Regions from separate parts of the Paenibacillus sp. LBL genome, predicted to be linked through region 2. Evidence: riboswitches for the same ligand, from Rfam matches in the RefSeq annotation. Region 2 holds a riboswitch; the other holds the start of a gene.

Region 1 (7,522 bases), on a different contig from region 2:
ATATCGCCTTCTTCCGCGATTTCCCGGATCACCTCCAGCACCTCGCCTACCAGCTCCGGATCCAGAGCCGAGGTCACCTCGTCGAACACCATCACCTTCGGCCGCATGACCAGCGCTCGTGCGATAGCAACACGCTGCTTCTGCCCCCCGGACAGATTGGCCGGGTACATCTTCAGCTTGTCGTCCAAGCCGACTTTGCCCAGTATGGAGACGGCCCGCTCCTCCGCCTCCTCCTTGGATAAACCCAGCACTTTGCGCGGGGCCTCCGTCACATTGCGAAGCACACTCATATGCGGGAACAGATTAAAATGCTGGAAAACCATACCGACGCTGCAGCGCATTCGATGCAAATGCTTCTCGTTTGCCCGAACAAGCCTGCCCTTCTCTTGCATATGCCAGAGAAGCTCACCATCAACCTCGATGGTGCCTTCGGTCGGTTCCTCCAGTGTCATTAACATCCGCCCCATCGTCGTTTTGCCCGAGCCGCTCGGACCAATAACAGCCACCTTTTCTCCAGGCTGCATCTCCAGATCGATGCCTTTAAGCACCTGGAGATCACCAAACGACTTCGTCACGCCCTTGTATCTCACCATCGGCTTCACTTCCGCTGCCGGGTTTGGATCAGGCTGCGGCACCTCGGCTCCGGCAAACGCATCAATTACTACTGCGTTCAATAGACTCCCTCCTTATTTTCCACGCTGCAGATTCATTCGTTTCTCCAGCCTTTGCACCAGCAAAGACGCGATATAACTGATAATTAGAAACAGAATGCCAACCAGCGTATACGGCTCGAATGCACGAAACGACTGGGAAACGATATTCTTGGCTGTCAGCATCATCTCAACAAGCGTAATGGCACACAGAATCGGTGTTTCCTTAAACATGACAATCAAATAATTGCCCAGCACCGGAATAATAGGCGGCACCGCTTGCGGCAGAATAATGCTCCGCCAGGTTTGGGCTTTCGTGTAATTCAGAGCAGTTGCAGCTTCCCACTGCCCCTTGGGGACCCCTTCGATGCCAGAACGATACACTTCGGACAGATACGTGCTGTAATGCAGCCCAAGACCGATCACCCCGGCATAGAAGGCCGGAATGGAGATTCCGGTAAGGAGCGGCAGACTGTAGTACAGGAAGAAGACCTGAACCAGCAGCGGTGTATTGCGGATAAATTCGATAATACCTTTGGTCATGAGCGACACAGGCTTCCACTGGCTTCGAGCAGCAAAGGCAAGCAGCAGCCCGATTATCAAGGCCACCACAAAAGCGCAGAGCGTCACCCATACCGTCATTTTTAATGCACTCAGCAATTCCGGCAGGATATCAAACACATAATTCCAATCCCACATCCGCTATAGCCTCCCCGCCGTCCATTTACGCTCCAGCAACCGAACTGCCATCGAGACAAGCGTAGCTATGACAAAATACATAAGAAGCAGCAGCACCAGAATCTCGGATGTCCAGGAAATATAGTTGTTGCGCAGCACCATGGCCTGATACGTCAGATCCGCCATCGTGATGAAATAGACAAGTGACGTAGATTTGATGAGTTCCACCAGCTGATTTCCGAATGGCGGGAGCATTCGCAGTGAAGCTTGAGGCAATATAACATTCCACATCCTTTGCCATGGCTTCATATTAAGCGCCACCGAAGCTTCCCACTGTCCTTTTGGAACAGCCAGCACCGTGCTTCGGACAATCTCGGAGCCATATGCGCCAAAGTTGAATCCAATCGCAAGGATGGCTGCCAGCATTTTGGGAAGCTCAATGCCGATAAACGGAAGAGCAAAATACAACCAGAACAGCTGCACCAGCAAGGAGGTTCCCCGAAAGATTTCCACATACACGGCTGTAACCGTGCGGACGATCCACAGCTTCGACAGTCTGGATAAACCGGCTGCGAAGGACATGGCAATGGCCAGAACAGCTGAAAAGAAGGCGACCAAAACCGTAATCTCCGCTCCTTTCAGCAGAGTAGGAAGAAAATCGATCCATGAATTCGGCATACTATTCACCGCAAAGCGCAGCGGCTGTCATCTCGCCCGGCAGCTCTTCTTCGGTAAATCCAAACTTCTGCAAGATCTCCAGCAGCTCACCTGACTCCTTCATTTTTTCAAGCTCCGCATTATAAGCCTCCTGGAATTCGGTATCCGCTTGACGGAATGCCGTGGCCCCATAGCCCCGAACGCTTTCACCGTCGATGACCGGCTGTTCGAAATCCGCGACGCGTTCGATGTTGTCATCGCTGGCCGAATCCAGCATCGCCTGCAGGGACGGTCCCGTCATGGTAATCGCCTGCACCCGGTCTGCCTGGAGGGCACTGATGGCCGAGGCCTGATCGGGAACCTGTATGATCCGGTCCGAAGGGATGCCTGACTTCTCCATATAGCCGATTTCAACCGCGCCAGTCATGACGGCCACCTTCGCCTGATCATCCTTGGCAATATCTTCGTAACTTCCGAGTCCACTTGGATTCCCTTGCTTCACGGCAAGAGCTTCCCCTATGCTGTACTCCGGATTAGCAAACAAAACGGCGGAGCAGCGGTCCGGATTGATGAACATGCCTGCAGTGATCAGGTCAAACCGTTCCGCCTGAAGCCCGGCAACCAGGGAGCCGAACTCCGTAAGCTCACCTCTCATCTCCTTAATGCCAAGTCGCTCCAGAATGACACGGGCAATCTCAACGGCTTCGCCTGTAAGCTCCCCGCTGGCCTCTTTGTAGGCATAAGGCTTTTCATTGGCAAAACCTACGGTAATGTACCCCTGCTCTTTGGCCCGTTCCAGCGTGCTCCCCTTATCGCCGCAGGCCGCGAGCGATACCACCATAACCAATGACAACAACAGCACAACAACTTTCTTCAACACCTTCCACAACCTTTCGCAATGACTTTGTCGTTCCTAAAAACGGCATGATGAAATTATCCATGTTAACACATGTGTTAACTCGGATATGTGACATTCAGACACACTTGCACAGTCCGGGGGCTCAGGGGAGAGGTTGCATCCATTTCCCTGTGCCTTGTAAACCCAAACCGTCTGACTGATTCAATTGGCTAAACATTAGCAGGCATTGCCCTCCTCTTTTGCAGAATACAAAAAGACCACCAAACAGGGGATCTAGACATAGCTCCGCCAGCAGGGGGTCAAAAAATAGAGAAAAGGCCCCTATAGAGAATAAAGGGCCTTTGTTATGAACATCCATTATGTATACAAGACCCATCCACTGCTGACGAGGTTAGCTGACGGACTCGGGTAAGATGGTACCCTACACTCGTGAATTCAAGTGACTCGCCCCTGATGAAACTGGTTCCCCCGCTCTCCGGAAATGTATGCCGGAAACTAAGCGTGTGTTCATGATAAAGGGAAGCTCAGTAAAAGTCAAACCCCTGGAGCTGCATTTTCTGGAAATTCGGAGGTGAAATCAGCGCTCTTCCAAGGCATATTAGTAGCCATAATCTCCACAAATTCAGGGCTGTCCCCTGCCTGTCGCCTCCTTGTTCGGAGGTGTGTTTTTCGCTATACAGCAGGCATTGCGCCCATCAGATAACAGATAATTCATGCGGTAGATCATTCATGACATGAATCATGAACGATGCAGAGGGGACAAGCCCTCAACTTCGAAACAGAATTTTTTTTTTCAACACGATCCATTATAAGCTTTGTTAGCCCCCAATTTCGCTATTCCAATATCATCACGATCGCTTTTTTTCGCTATTCGTTTATAGACTGATTCCTCAGAGGCTATCGTACATTCTTAAAATAATAGGTATATATCTATCATTTATAAGCTGTTAACCCATGCGGCTAAGAGAGCATTTGCGTAGTATAAAGCAAATCTAAAGGAGGTGCTTGATTTGGATCGTTCTTCTAGAAAGAGAAAATTGTGTGCTCTTAAAAAGATAGAGAAAAAAGTACTGCACGCCAAGAAAAAAAGATGTCCTGATAACGGCAATAGTGGTAAAGGTGGACACAAGCCGATTCGTCGCCACTGTGTCAGAGGTCCCCGCGGACCGGTTGGACCGCAGGGACCTCTTGGACCAGTCGGACCTGTGGGGCCGGTTGGAGCTCTTGGACCCGTTGGACCGGTCGGGCCAGCTGGGCCAATTGGGCCTGCTGGACCTGCTGGATCGTCAACAGGCATTCCGGGTCCAACAGGACCTGCAGGACCCGTTGGACCTGTTGGACCTGTCGGTGCTGCTGGAGCTGCTGGAGCGATCGGACCCGTTGGTCCTGCTGGAGCCGTCGGCCCTACTGGGCCAACAGGGGCTACTGGGTTGCCAGGTGGAGGAGCGATCATTCCTTTCGCATCCGGCATACCTCTTGCGCTTACAACCATTGTTGGAGGTTTGGTCGGAACGGTTGGTCTCGTAGGCTTCGGTATTTCGGGTCCAACCGTTACGCTCGCTGGCGGAACGATCGACCTTACGGGTGCGGGAGGTACTGCGCTTGACTTTGCTTTCAATACGCCACGCGCAGGCACCATCACGGCAATTTCCGCAACCTTCAGCAACACCTTGGCACTCGACCTGCTTGGAACTACTGTTACGGTCACAGCCCAGCTGTACAGCGCTCCGGCTACAAGCAATATCTTCACGCCAATCCCCGGTGCCCTTGTCACATTGGCTCCTCCATATACCGGCGCAGTCACATTGGGTACGGTCAGCAACGGCTTCTTGGATGGCCTGGCTATTCCGGTTGCAGCAAATACCCGCTTGTTGATGGTATTCTCCACAACAGCAACAGGTCTGACTCTGATCACTGCAACTGCCGGTTACGGCAGTGCTGGCGTCAGCATTATATAATTTGCCCTATCCCGTATCTGTCATATATAACAAAGAAGCCCCGAGCATGCTCGGGGCTTCTTCATATGGTTTAAACCGCTGTATATCCGCCATCCACCAGCAAGGTGGTGCCAGTAATAAAGGATGCGTCTTCGCTGGCAAGAAACAGCACGGCTTTAGCTACTTCTTCAGGCTGCCCCAAGCGCCCCATCGGATGCAGGCCGACCAAGTGCTGCGTGATCGCTTCAGTTCTTCCCTGAATAAGCGGAGTATCGATATAACCCGGGCACACTGCATTGACCCGGATTCCTCTGGAGGCATAATCAGCGCCCATCGACTGCGTCAGCAGCTTAACGCCGCCTTTAGCCGAAGCATATGCGGTTACTCCTGCTTTTCCGACATGGCTATGGATCGATCCGCAGTTTACAATAGCCCCGCCCGATCCCTGGGATAACAGCTGCTGGATTACATATTTATCACAGAGAAACACGCCTGTAAGATTAATATCAATCGTTCTCTGCCAATTCTCCATCGTTAACTGATCTGCGGGAGCGTCATGCGCAATGCCTGCATTCGCAAACAAGATATCCACACGCCCATACTGCTTGACCGTCTGTTCAACCATGTTGGCAACATCCTGCTCCTTGGTTACATCGGTTTTGACAAACAGGGTGTTAAACCCCGCTGCACTTAATTCGTCTGAAACAGCTTGTCCCCGGTCAGAGAAATCCGCAATAACAACGCTGGCTCCCTCTTTAACAAAAAGCCTTACCGTTGCCTCGCCAATCCCGCTGGCGCCTCCTGTTACGATAACAACCTTCGATTGAAATCTCATCCGTTAACCACTCCTCCTATATCGTTGAATTATTTATCGTATCTCGCCTGCGTTATAATGGCCGCTCAATGGTGAACATATCTCCCAGAGCAGCATAGATGTTCCCCGCCATACGGCTCACAGGCTTCAGCTTGGCAGCGTCAATCCGGCCCTTCTCGTAGAGTTCCTCCTCCGATACGTGAAACCTTACCACGCGGACGATCAGCAGATCAGCAGCTGGCCTCTGTTCTGCGTCATTCAAGGCAACCGCCTGTTCCAGTACACATTCCATGCGAATCTTGCTTTCCTGAATGCCGGGAACGGCAACAGCCTCACTGGCCACCGGCGTCAGATTCGTTCGTTCAATCTCGCTTTCATGCGGTAGAAGATTCGCAGCCGTTTCATTCACGGCTGCCACGTTATCTTCGTCCACGATATGGATGACAAGCTCACCCTTAAGCATGGCATTCCTCGCCGTATCCTTTGCAATGCCATTCTTTCGCTGAACCGAAACGGATAGCATGGGAGGATTGCTGGACACAATCGAGAAATAGCTGAACGGCGCCGCGTTCAGCACGCCATCCGCTGATAATGTGGTAACAAAAGCGATCGGTCGAGGGACAACACTGCCAATCAAAAGCTTGTAATTGTCCCGTTCGTCTTGGACTTTTGGATCAATGGATATCATTTCACTTGCCCCTCTCCAGTGTACGAATTTGGATCGGCTCCAGTCCTTCCTCAATTCGGAGGCGTTCCGGCTCCAACCACGCAGGAAGTTTCAATCGTTCACCCAATGAACGGAGATCCTCATCCATCGTAAATCCAGGCACATCCGTGGCAATCTCAAACAATATGCCCCCTCGTTCCCTAAAATATAACGATTTAAAATAATTGCGGTTCATCATATCGGTGGATGCGTACCCGTACTTCTTCATCCATTCCTTCCATTCACTGAGTTCCATATCATCTTTTGCCCGCCAGGCAATATGATGAGCAGTTCCGGCACCTCCAGCGCCCCAAGAGATATCCCGCATCGGAAGATCAATCATATTCCCGCAGGGTCCCGCGGACGCATACCGGGCATAGTTCACATCCTCCCCAATGAATGTAAGTCCTAGTACCTGCTCAAGCGCCTCCTTCGTTTCCTTCCACTTGCTGCTGAACAGCACCGCACCGCCGAATCCTTTAATTGCTGTCTCCGAAGTAATGTCATCCACGCTCCACCCGCTCATCGATCCGCTGTCCCGCTCAACCAGTTCCAGGCGAAGCCCATCACGATCAGAGAATTGAAGATAAGGCTCATTAAACCTGAACGCTTTCATAACCGAGACGCCAAAGCCCCGCAACCGCTGCTCCCAGTAGGAAAGAGCGCCTATAGGCACTGCAAATGTGATATAACCGACCTGCCCCCCTCCATGCATGCCTCTTCGCGAAGCGGAAGACGGAAAGAACGTAATAATCGTTCCTGGCTGCCCTGACTCATCCCCGAAATACAAATGATATACCTCTGGCGCATCATAATTGACCGTCCTCTTCACCATTCTTAACCCAAGCACGCCAGTATAAAAATCAACGTTCCTCTGCGGATCCTGTGCATAAGCCGTAATATGATGAATGCCTGCCGTTTGTAACGTCATGTTTCTTCTCCCCCTTATCGAACGTTATTTGGTAGATGATCATAGTTATGTAAATACAATCTCAATTTATAATATCTTTAATTCAAGATTATACACTTTCCTATTTGTTGTCAAGCAAGATATTCTGTTCCAAGCCCCTCTCCCTTCATAAAAAAGCCGTCAAGAACGAATACCCGTTCTTAACGGCTTCACTTTTTACAATCAGCTCATTTCTGAGCTCAAGCTTTTTCCCATTTTTCCTTAAAGAACAGCTGATACACTCTGGTAACCACAATTTTAATGATCATATA
Region 2 (7,522 bases):
GCTTGTCGATCGGGCCGGATATTTCTATCAGGACCCGATCTTGTTCCGGGATCATCCGCCTTCACTGCAGGAGATTATCGTGGAATGCGAAGCACAGCTTGATAAACTGACCGCAGCAGGGTTCAAGATTTCTTACGCGGACTCTCATATGCTGCCGGAACGCTTTATACCCGGGCTGCAGGAAGAGCTGGACCGCTGGATTGAAGCGAAGGGGCTTATCAACCATCGCGATTACTACAACTTCTTCCCGGGTGGTGTCCCGGACGGCGCCGATTCGTTTGAAAGGGTGCTTAGCGGTCTGACGGAAGACCAGTACTTCTTCCTGTCCCATCCGGCACTGTATTCGGAGGAAATGGTGCAGTGCGGCAATGCTCAAGTGGATGGGGAGGAACTGGCGCGCGGGCGTAATGAGGAGGCTTCCTTTCTTGCACGGGAGGACTTGAATGAGATTAGCGAACGACGGGGCTTTCGTGCGATTCGATATGATGAAGCGGTTCCATTATCCGGTGTATAATGGAAGCGTACGGATGAATGTATCTTGTTAATACAGGGAGAGGCGAAAGGAAGATGAATATGAATACGGTTCCGTTATTGCCAAGAAGTACCCCCGAAAACCAAGGAATCTCATCACAGTCTATTGAACGTTTTATCGCATCGATTCAGGAGAAGGAGCTTGAGCTGCACAGCTTCATGCTGGTGCGGCACGGGCATGTCGCAGCGGAAGGCTGGTGGAAGCCGTATCAGGCGGACAAGCCGCACATGCTCTTCTCGTTAAGCAAAAGTTTCACCTCTACCGCGATTGGACTTCTGGCCCAGGAAGGCCGGGTCACGCTGGAGGATCAGGTGATCGGATTCTTTCCGGAAAATACGCCGGAGGAACCTTCTTCAAATCTGTCCGCCATGACGATACGCGATTTGCTTATTATGGGAACGGGGCATGCCCAGGAGCCTGCCATGCAGTCCGATATCTGGGTAGATGATTTTTTCAAACAAGAAGTCGAGCATGAACCTGGAACTCATTTTGTCTATAACAGCGCAGCGACTTACATGCTCTCGGCTATTCTGCAGAAGGTAACCGGCATCACGCTGCTGGATTATCTGCAGCCCCGTCTGTTCGAACCGCTTGGCATACATGGAGCCACCTGGGAAAGCTGTCCGAAGGGAATCAATACCGGTGGATGGGGGCTTAAGGTGAAGACCGAGGACATCGCCAAGTTTGGCCAGCTCTACCTTCAGAAGGGGGTGTGGGAAGGCCGCCGCCTGATTCCGGAAGACTGGATCGAAGAGGCAACCTCGAAGCAGATATCCAACGGACCTGCGGACTCCACATCGGATTGGACCGAAGGCTACGGTTATCAATTCTGGATGTGCCGTCATGGAGGATATCGAGGTGATGGCGCATTCGGCCAGTTCTGCGTCATGCTGCCGGAGCAGGATGCGGTCATCGCCATTACCTCCGGCCTTGGGGACATGCAGGAAGTGCTGGACGTGGTATGGGAGCATCTGCTGCCTGCCATGGGACCTGATAAGCTGCCGGCTGACACGGGGGCCGAGTCCTCTCTTGCTGGAGTGCTGCAAGAGCTCAAGCTGGATCCCCCAAGGGAAGAAGCGCGTTCCCCGATCGAGCAGGACATTACCGGAATTGTGTATGAGCTGGAGGAGAATGAGGATAAGCTGCATTCGATCTCCATTCGGTTCGAAGAAGATGGCGCTGTAATGGAGCTTGCGGGGGAAGACGGCACGAATTCGATTGCCTTTGGCCGCAATGAGTGGAAGTCAGGAACCACGAAGTTGATTATGCTCGAGGATAACGACTATGCCGCCTCCATGACCTGGAACGACCAGACGCTGAGACTGACGATCCGGTTGACGGAGACGCCGTTCTATTTAACCACGGATTGTACCTTCAATGAGGAGGGGATTCATCTCGCTTACTGGATGAACCAATCGTTTCAGGGCAAAGTGGTCCGGGAGATTAACGGCAAGGCCAAGGCGTAGAACATGTGATTTTTGCTTTTCTCCAAACGGATATGATGTGGTCGTCATCAGACCAATGGGCTAAAGTTTAATCAACCTGGCCTTTTACAGACTGAAATTATGTAAAAAGCTGAACTAGATGATGCTAGTTCAGCTTTTTCAGTATATTCTTATACCTTCTTGGTTCGAGTCGGCTGGGTTTAGAGTATCGTTAACTACAATTAATCAGCTTCTGTATCCATTTGATCGTTATTTCATCTTTGACCTCTAGGCTCCAATCAGTCGGAAAGCACAAATATTGTTCTTCTTCGGGCATTTTAGGCAACTGAGAATGTACAATAATATCAGCGTTACCGTCATGATTGTAGTATTGAGGAAAGCGGTATTCCTGGCCTTCAAGTGACCGATACACATAAAAACTGAACTCAATATCACCCACTACACAGAACGCATGACCTTGAATCCTAGGATCGCACCAGACATGGGTGCCTTTCAGCTTGCTTAATGAAAGCAGGAAGCCGTTCTTTTGAGCTTCCGTCAAATGAAAGTCGTCCAAATAATACCTGGACGATATTCGATCAAAATTCGTATCGATAATCTGGTAGTTTAGAATAACTTCGGCGCCCTTTTTAAGAACGGTATTAAAATAATCTTTCTGGATTCCGCCCTTATACCTGGATAATCGGCTTTTTACCAAGTAGTCGATATTACTATGGTCTAAATTTCGACCAAACGTTAATAGAAATCGTCTCTTATGCAACTTTACTCTGAACCCCACTTTGGAAGTGAATTATGGTATAAATCAATATTTCCTTTATGATCAGGCCAATCATCTTTTGTATGATAGTGCCACCGAGTATGATTTCTTGATTGGGAAGTAAAGACATCTAGTCTCAAATATTCTGTACCATCTTGACCAAATAAAGAAATAATTTGCTCGCCCTGATTAATCCCGTTCGGTGCGGAAGGTAACTCAGGTCCTTTGTTTCTAGTATAACCATATCTTTCATATTGCGCTTTAATTCCTGGCTCTATTTGAGGCCAAACTTCTCTATCGAAACGATCACCGAGTTGCTGCTGGATTTTCTTTCCCATCTTCTTTTTTACAGCTGCTTTTATTATAGCAGCAACAACCGCCCAAACAATAGGCCAAATCGCCGGTGAAATTTCACTCTGAATACTGGGATCTGACAAGTGACTAATCGTTGAGGTCTGACTATTTGCTATATCTGCAAAAGCAAGTATCAAGGCAAATTCTTTGCTGTACTCGTCGTATTCCTCCATTTTTAATTTTAAATTGTTGTCTGTTTGGATTGCTTCCTCTATGCTTGTAGAATGTTCTTGAATAAATAATAGAAGTTCTTGAATCTCGCTTTCTGATAGTTTTAATTCCTCTTGAGTCTTTTGCAGTTCGCTATGTGCAGGAAGCGCGGATACAGTAATTGCTGCAAATACCGTATTTAATAACATTACCAAAGCCAAAAAAGCGGCTACTTTTTTAATTACTCCCCAAAAACTCAAAAAATCAACCCCTTACTGTTATTTTTTGTAATTAACATGAATAATATATATTAAAATCCTAAAATTTAACAAATGAAAAAAGTTGTGTTTTCTCTAAAAAAATAGTGTGATTATGAATTTATAATAGTAAAAATGGTATATTATAATATTTACAGTTATCTCTTTTACATATGGCGAACTTTTCTACTTCAATTGTCTGCAAATCGAAAAATCAATCGGAACTATAATGATTTTAAAATGCTCAATAAAAGAATCTTCGGCATTGCAAAGAAACCTCTCCACTATCGTAATGGAGAGGTTTCTTTGCAATGCCGGAAAGCCAGAATCGCTCCGACACGGCCATTGCCTGCGTGATATGTATGTCTTCCTGCATGCCGTCATGATTTTTGCATATGAGTTAAGGTAGAGGGTGCATTTGGTTTACCTTACAAAGGGGGCGCATGCATGGACGGAACCGAGTTTTACCGTAAAGTGATCCTGACGGTGTCCGGCAATAAACTCGTGAAGTGGCTGTCGATCAAATACGGAAGGAAATTGGCAGGCCGATTCATTGCCGGCAATACGCTGGATGAGGCCTTGGATGAAATCGAGAGGCTCAATGCGAAGGGCATTCTCGTCACGCTGGATCATCTGGGGGAGGGCATTACGACGCTGGACGAAGCGGCCGAATACCGCGAGGAATATTTGAAGCTTGTGGAGGGAATCGCACAGCGGGGAGTGCAGTCAAATGTGTCATTGAAACCGACGCAGATGGGCATGGCACTGGACCTTGAGAAGGCTTACGAGAATATCAGGTCGGTGGTGAAAAAGGCGAAAGAGTTTCGCAATTTCGTGCGTCTGGATATGGAGGATTCGCCATATACCCAGGCGACAATCGATATGACGCTGCGGCTCCATAAGGAGGGGCTGCCCAATGTGGGCACCGTGATGCAGGCCTACTTGTTCCGCACGGAGGAAGACGTGCGAAGCCTGATGGAGGCGGGGGTCAATCTGCGCCTGGTAAAGGGGGCATATAAAGAGCCCGGAACCATCGCCTTTCAGCAGAAACGCGAAGTGATCGATAACTATAAAAAATTGATCAAAATGCATTTCGATCAGGGAGCGTACACTGCGATTGCCACGCACGATGACAATATCATCGACTGGGTCAAGGTGTTTGCCGAGCAGAGCCGCATAGAGAAAGAGGATTTCGAATTTCAGATGCTGTACGGGCTGCGAATGAACGATCAGGCTGCGCTTGCAGAGGATGGCTATCGCATCCGTTGTTATATGCCCTACGGGACGATGTGGTACCCGTACTTCACCCGGCGGCTGGCGGAGAAGCCGGCTAACCTCATGATGGTGCTGAAAAATATGTTCAAGTGAGGGGTGTGAACACCGCCCTTACCTTAAAAGAAATAATAAGCTTGCGAGCAATCCATCAGGAAGGACCGCTCCAGCGGGAGGCTGCCTAGGCGTTCGCGAGTTACATGCTGGTGCAGGTTCTTCTCCAGATCGGCTAACGCCGATACGGCGAGCAGCATCCGAGTGGATCCCCATTGCTGCTGCTGCTGAGCATAGCGTATGGCCTCAGTCACGGGCATGCCCCGCAGCCTTGCAAATACAGATGCCCAGCGGACCAGATCTGCGAATTCTCTCGTGCTCGGCAGGGCATATTCCGCATAACCGGCTGCTTCTCCGCAGCTGATTTTGAACAAGCCGCAGTTCCAGCTTCGATCACTCCAGGGGATAAAGCGTTCAGCCGAGCCCCAGTCGAAACGGAACATCTCCATATAGCGGATGGGCTCTTCACATATTGTTGGCGCTGTTTGGATGGCTGTTGCCTGTGCTTCGAATTCGATGAGTTTCGTCATGATCTACGCTCCCTTATAAGATGTTATATGCAAGACAAAAAGGCCTGGTGAGCAGAGAAACCCCGCTCTCCAGGCCTTTTTCCGGTTAGCAGCCGATGAAGCGGCCGCTTTAGCTTGGCTGGATCGTGTTCTCTCTCAATACGCCTACGAGGTTAGCTGTCGGATTCGGGCTTGAGAGCGCCCTACCACAATGCCTGGTCAGGCATCGCGGATTCACCCCATTCACCAACAGAAGTCCTATCGGTGATATTGGTTCCCCCGTCTCCCGATCTGTCGGGAGCTCAGCGTATAACGTGTGTTTCGAATAGATGGATGAATCATACGCCGGAGGCAGCCAAAAGTAAATGACCGTATTTGACGCATACATTCCGAAAATCGATGAAATCCGTAAAAGAAAACGTGTACATTTGGTATTGTCATCTATTATCATGGCAAAATCTCAGTATCTCGATGGATTGCGATAAATTCGAGAAAACAAGAGAAATACATAGTATAAAGCAGTATTCGAGAGATAATGAAGACATACTGGTTAGATCTTGTTCCACATTCAGCCACACGTGTTTCTGAGCTCATTTACATCCCGCACGGCCGGACGTATGATACGAACTATGAATTGACGGATGATTCCAAGAGCAGGGCACAGCGGCAGCCGGTCGATAAGATTCATAAGGATACAAGGCAGTGTGAGAGCTGCGGTGCTCCTTTATGAATGAGAACCTCGGCGAAGGCACCATGGGTCTTCCAGAGGCTCAGGGTCAAGCGACTCTCACGGCTTGACTCTGACGGCTGTACAGTTCTGCCAGGCTTGGAATATAAGTCAATAGCTAATTGAATAACATGCTACTCGTTTTCAATTTTCGCTGAGTCCTTGAATGGAAAAGGAACGGGGGAACCAGTCGGGAGATGAACTTGATCTCTCAGGGGTGAATCCCATAGACAAGATAACGGTCTATGGGTAGGGCGACTCTCACGCCCGAATCCGTCAGCTAACCTCGTAAGCGTATCGAGAGAGGCAACGATTGTCGTGGACTTTAGCCACGGTGTATTTCACCGTGGATGAATAAGAAGCCTGCGGGAAGAGTTCTTCTCCTCCCGCAGGCTTCTTTTTGTTGCCTTCTCTTTCTGAAACTTAGGAGGAGAAACACATGGAGAAACCGCAGGATTTCATCTTGGTATCCGCCCCGAATAAGGCCGGGGAGGAATTTATCCGCCAGCTGATGTACAAACATATTTCGTTTGCAGCTATAGCCAACAATCGGGCCGAGCAGGAGAGGATGATGGAACTGGGCTGCAAAGACATTATTCTGATTGATACCAGAGACGAGTCAACCTGGATCATTCCCGAGTTTCCCGTCAGCAAGGTGTTTCTGTTCGAAAGCAGCTTGAATCTGTGCTGCCGCTATTTGCGGATTTGCCGGACATGGACAACAAAGTCGATTTACGTCATTACCCACTCCAACAATCCGCGGTTGATATATAAGGGACTGGGCGCCGATGTGGTGCTTCATACGAACCATCATCAGGTATCTTTCCTGATTTCGTCCATTGTCAGCTAGTTGCAGATTTAATGCCAAATACGGTTCGTGGAGGATTGGATTATGCAGGATTTTTATATGGTGCTCATATTAGGAGGGACCTACGGACTGTTCATGCTGTTTATGTCCTGGTGTGGACGCGTGGTTTCAGAACCGGAGGCTGATCAGCCGTGATCATATTATTGGTATGTACGCTCTTTATTTTTCTGTATTTGATTTATGCGCTGGTTCACCCTGAAAAATTCTAGGGGAACCGCTGAAGGAGGAAGGCACTCGTCATGGGCATTATACAAATTGCCATCGTTATTCTGGTTCTGGTGCTGCTGGTTAAGCCGCTCGGAACCTATCTATATCAGGTATTTCGCAATGAAGATAACCGAACCGATAAATGGTTCTCCTGGGCAGAGAAGCCGATATTTGCACTGATTGGCTTGAAAGACCGCAAGGGGATGACCTGGAAAGGGTATGCTCTCAGCTTTGTCATTACGAATATCATACTGGTAGCTTCAGGCTACCTGATTCTGCGGCTGCAAAAGGTACTGCCGTTCAACCCGAACGGAATCGATAATATGGAATCAACCTTGTCATTCAATACGATCATCAGCTTTATGACCAATACGAATCTGCAGCATTACA

The links. A riboswitch is a leader RNA that binds a small molecule or an ion and turns the genes downstream of it on or off. The one in region 2 is predicted to bind cyclic di-AMP.
Region 1: another riboswitch for cyclic di-AMP. It lies ahead of ehuB (ectoine/hydroxyectoine ABC transporter substrate-binding protein EhuB); the one in region 2 lies ahead of M2277_RS09925 (hypothetical protein).

The regions. Positions count from the first base shown of each region.
Region 1 is NZ_JARXYU010000012.1:119,381-126,902, forward strand. It holds gene ehuA (ectoine/hydroxyectoine ABC transporter ATP-binding protein EhuA) at 1-674, opposite strand, end outside; gene ehuD (ectoine/hydroxyectoine ABC transporter permease subunit EhuD) at 687-1,349, opposite strand; gene ehuC (ectoine/hydroxyectoine ABC transporter permease subunit EhuC) at 1,353-2,006, opposite strand; gene ehuB (ectoine/hydroxyectoine ABC transporter substrate-binding protein EhuB) at 2,008-2,862, opposite strand; cyclic di-AMP (ydaO/yuaA leader) riboswitch at 3,210-3,356, opposite strand; gene M2277_RS22285 (exosporium glycoprotein BclB-related protein) at 3,855-4,802, shown strand; gene M2277_RS22290 (SDR family NAD(P)-dependent oxidoreductase) at 4,873-5,616, opposite strand; gene M2277_RS22295 (flavin reductase family protein) at 5,669-6,283, opposite strand; gene M2277_RS22300 (VOC family protein) at 6,285-7,232, opposite strand; gene M2277_RS22305 (AI-2E family transporter) at 7,451-7,522, opposite strand, start outside.
Region 2 is NZ_JARXYU010000003.1:340,407-347,928, forward strand. It holds gene M2277_RS09900 (polysaccharide deacetylase family protein) at 1-514, shown strand, start outside; gene M2277_RS09905 (serine hydrolase domain-containing protein) at 568-1,998, shown strand; gene M2277_RS09910 (hypothetical protein) at 2,189-2,518, opposite strand; gene M2277_RS09915 (YpjP family protein) at 2,740-3,498, opposite strand; gene M2277_RS09920 (proline dehydrogenase family protein) at 3,943-4,863, shown strand; gene M2277_RS09925 (hypothetical protein) at 4,887-5,351, opposite strand; cyclic di-AMP (ydaO/yuaA leader) riboswitch at 5,477-5,648, opposite strand; cyclic di-AMP (ydaO/yuaA leader) riboswitch at 6,200-6,368, shown strand; gene M2277_RS09930 (hypothetical protein) at 6,497-6,907, shown strand; gene M2277_RS31730 (potassium-transporting ATPase subunit F) at 7,057-7,134, shown strand; gene kdpA (potassium-transporting ATPase subunit KdpA) at 7,165-7,522, shown strand, end outside.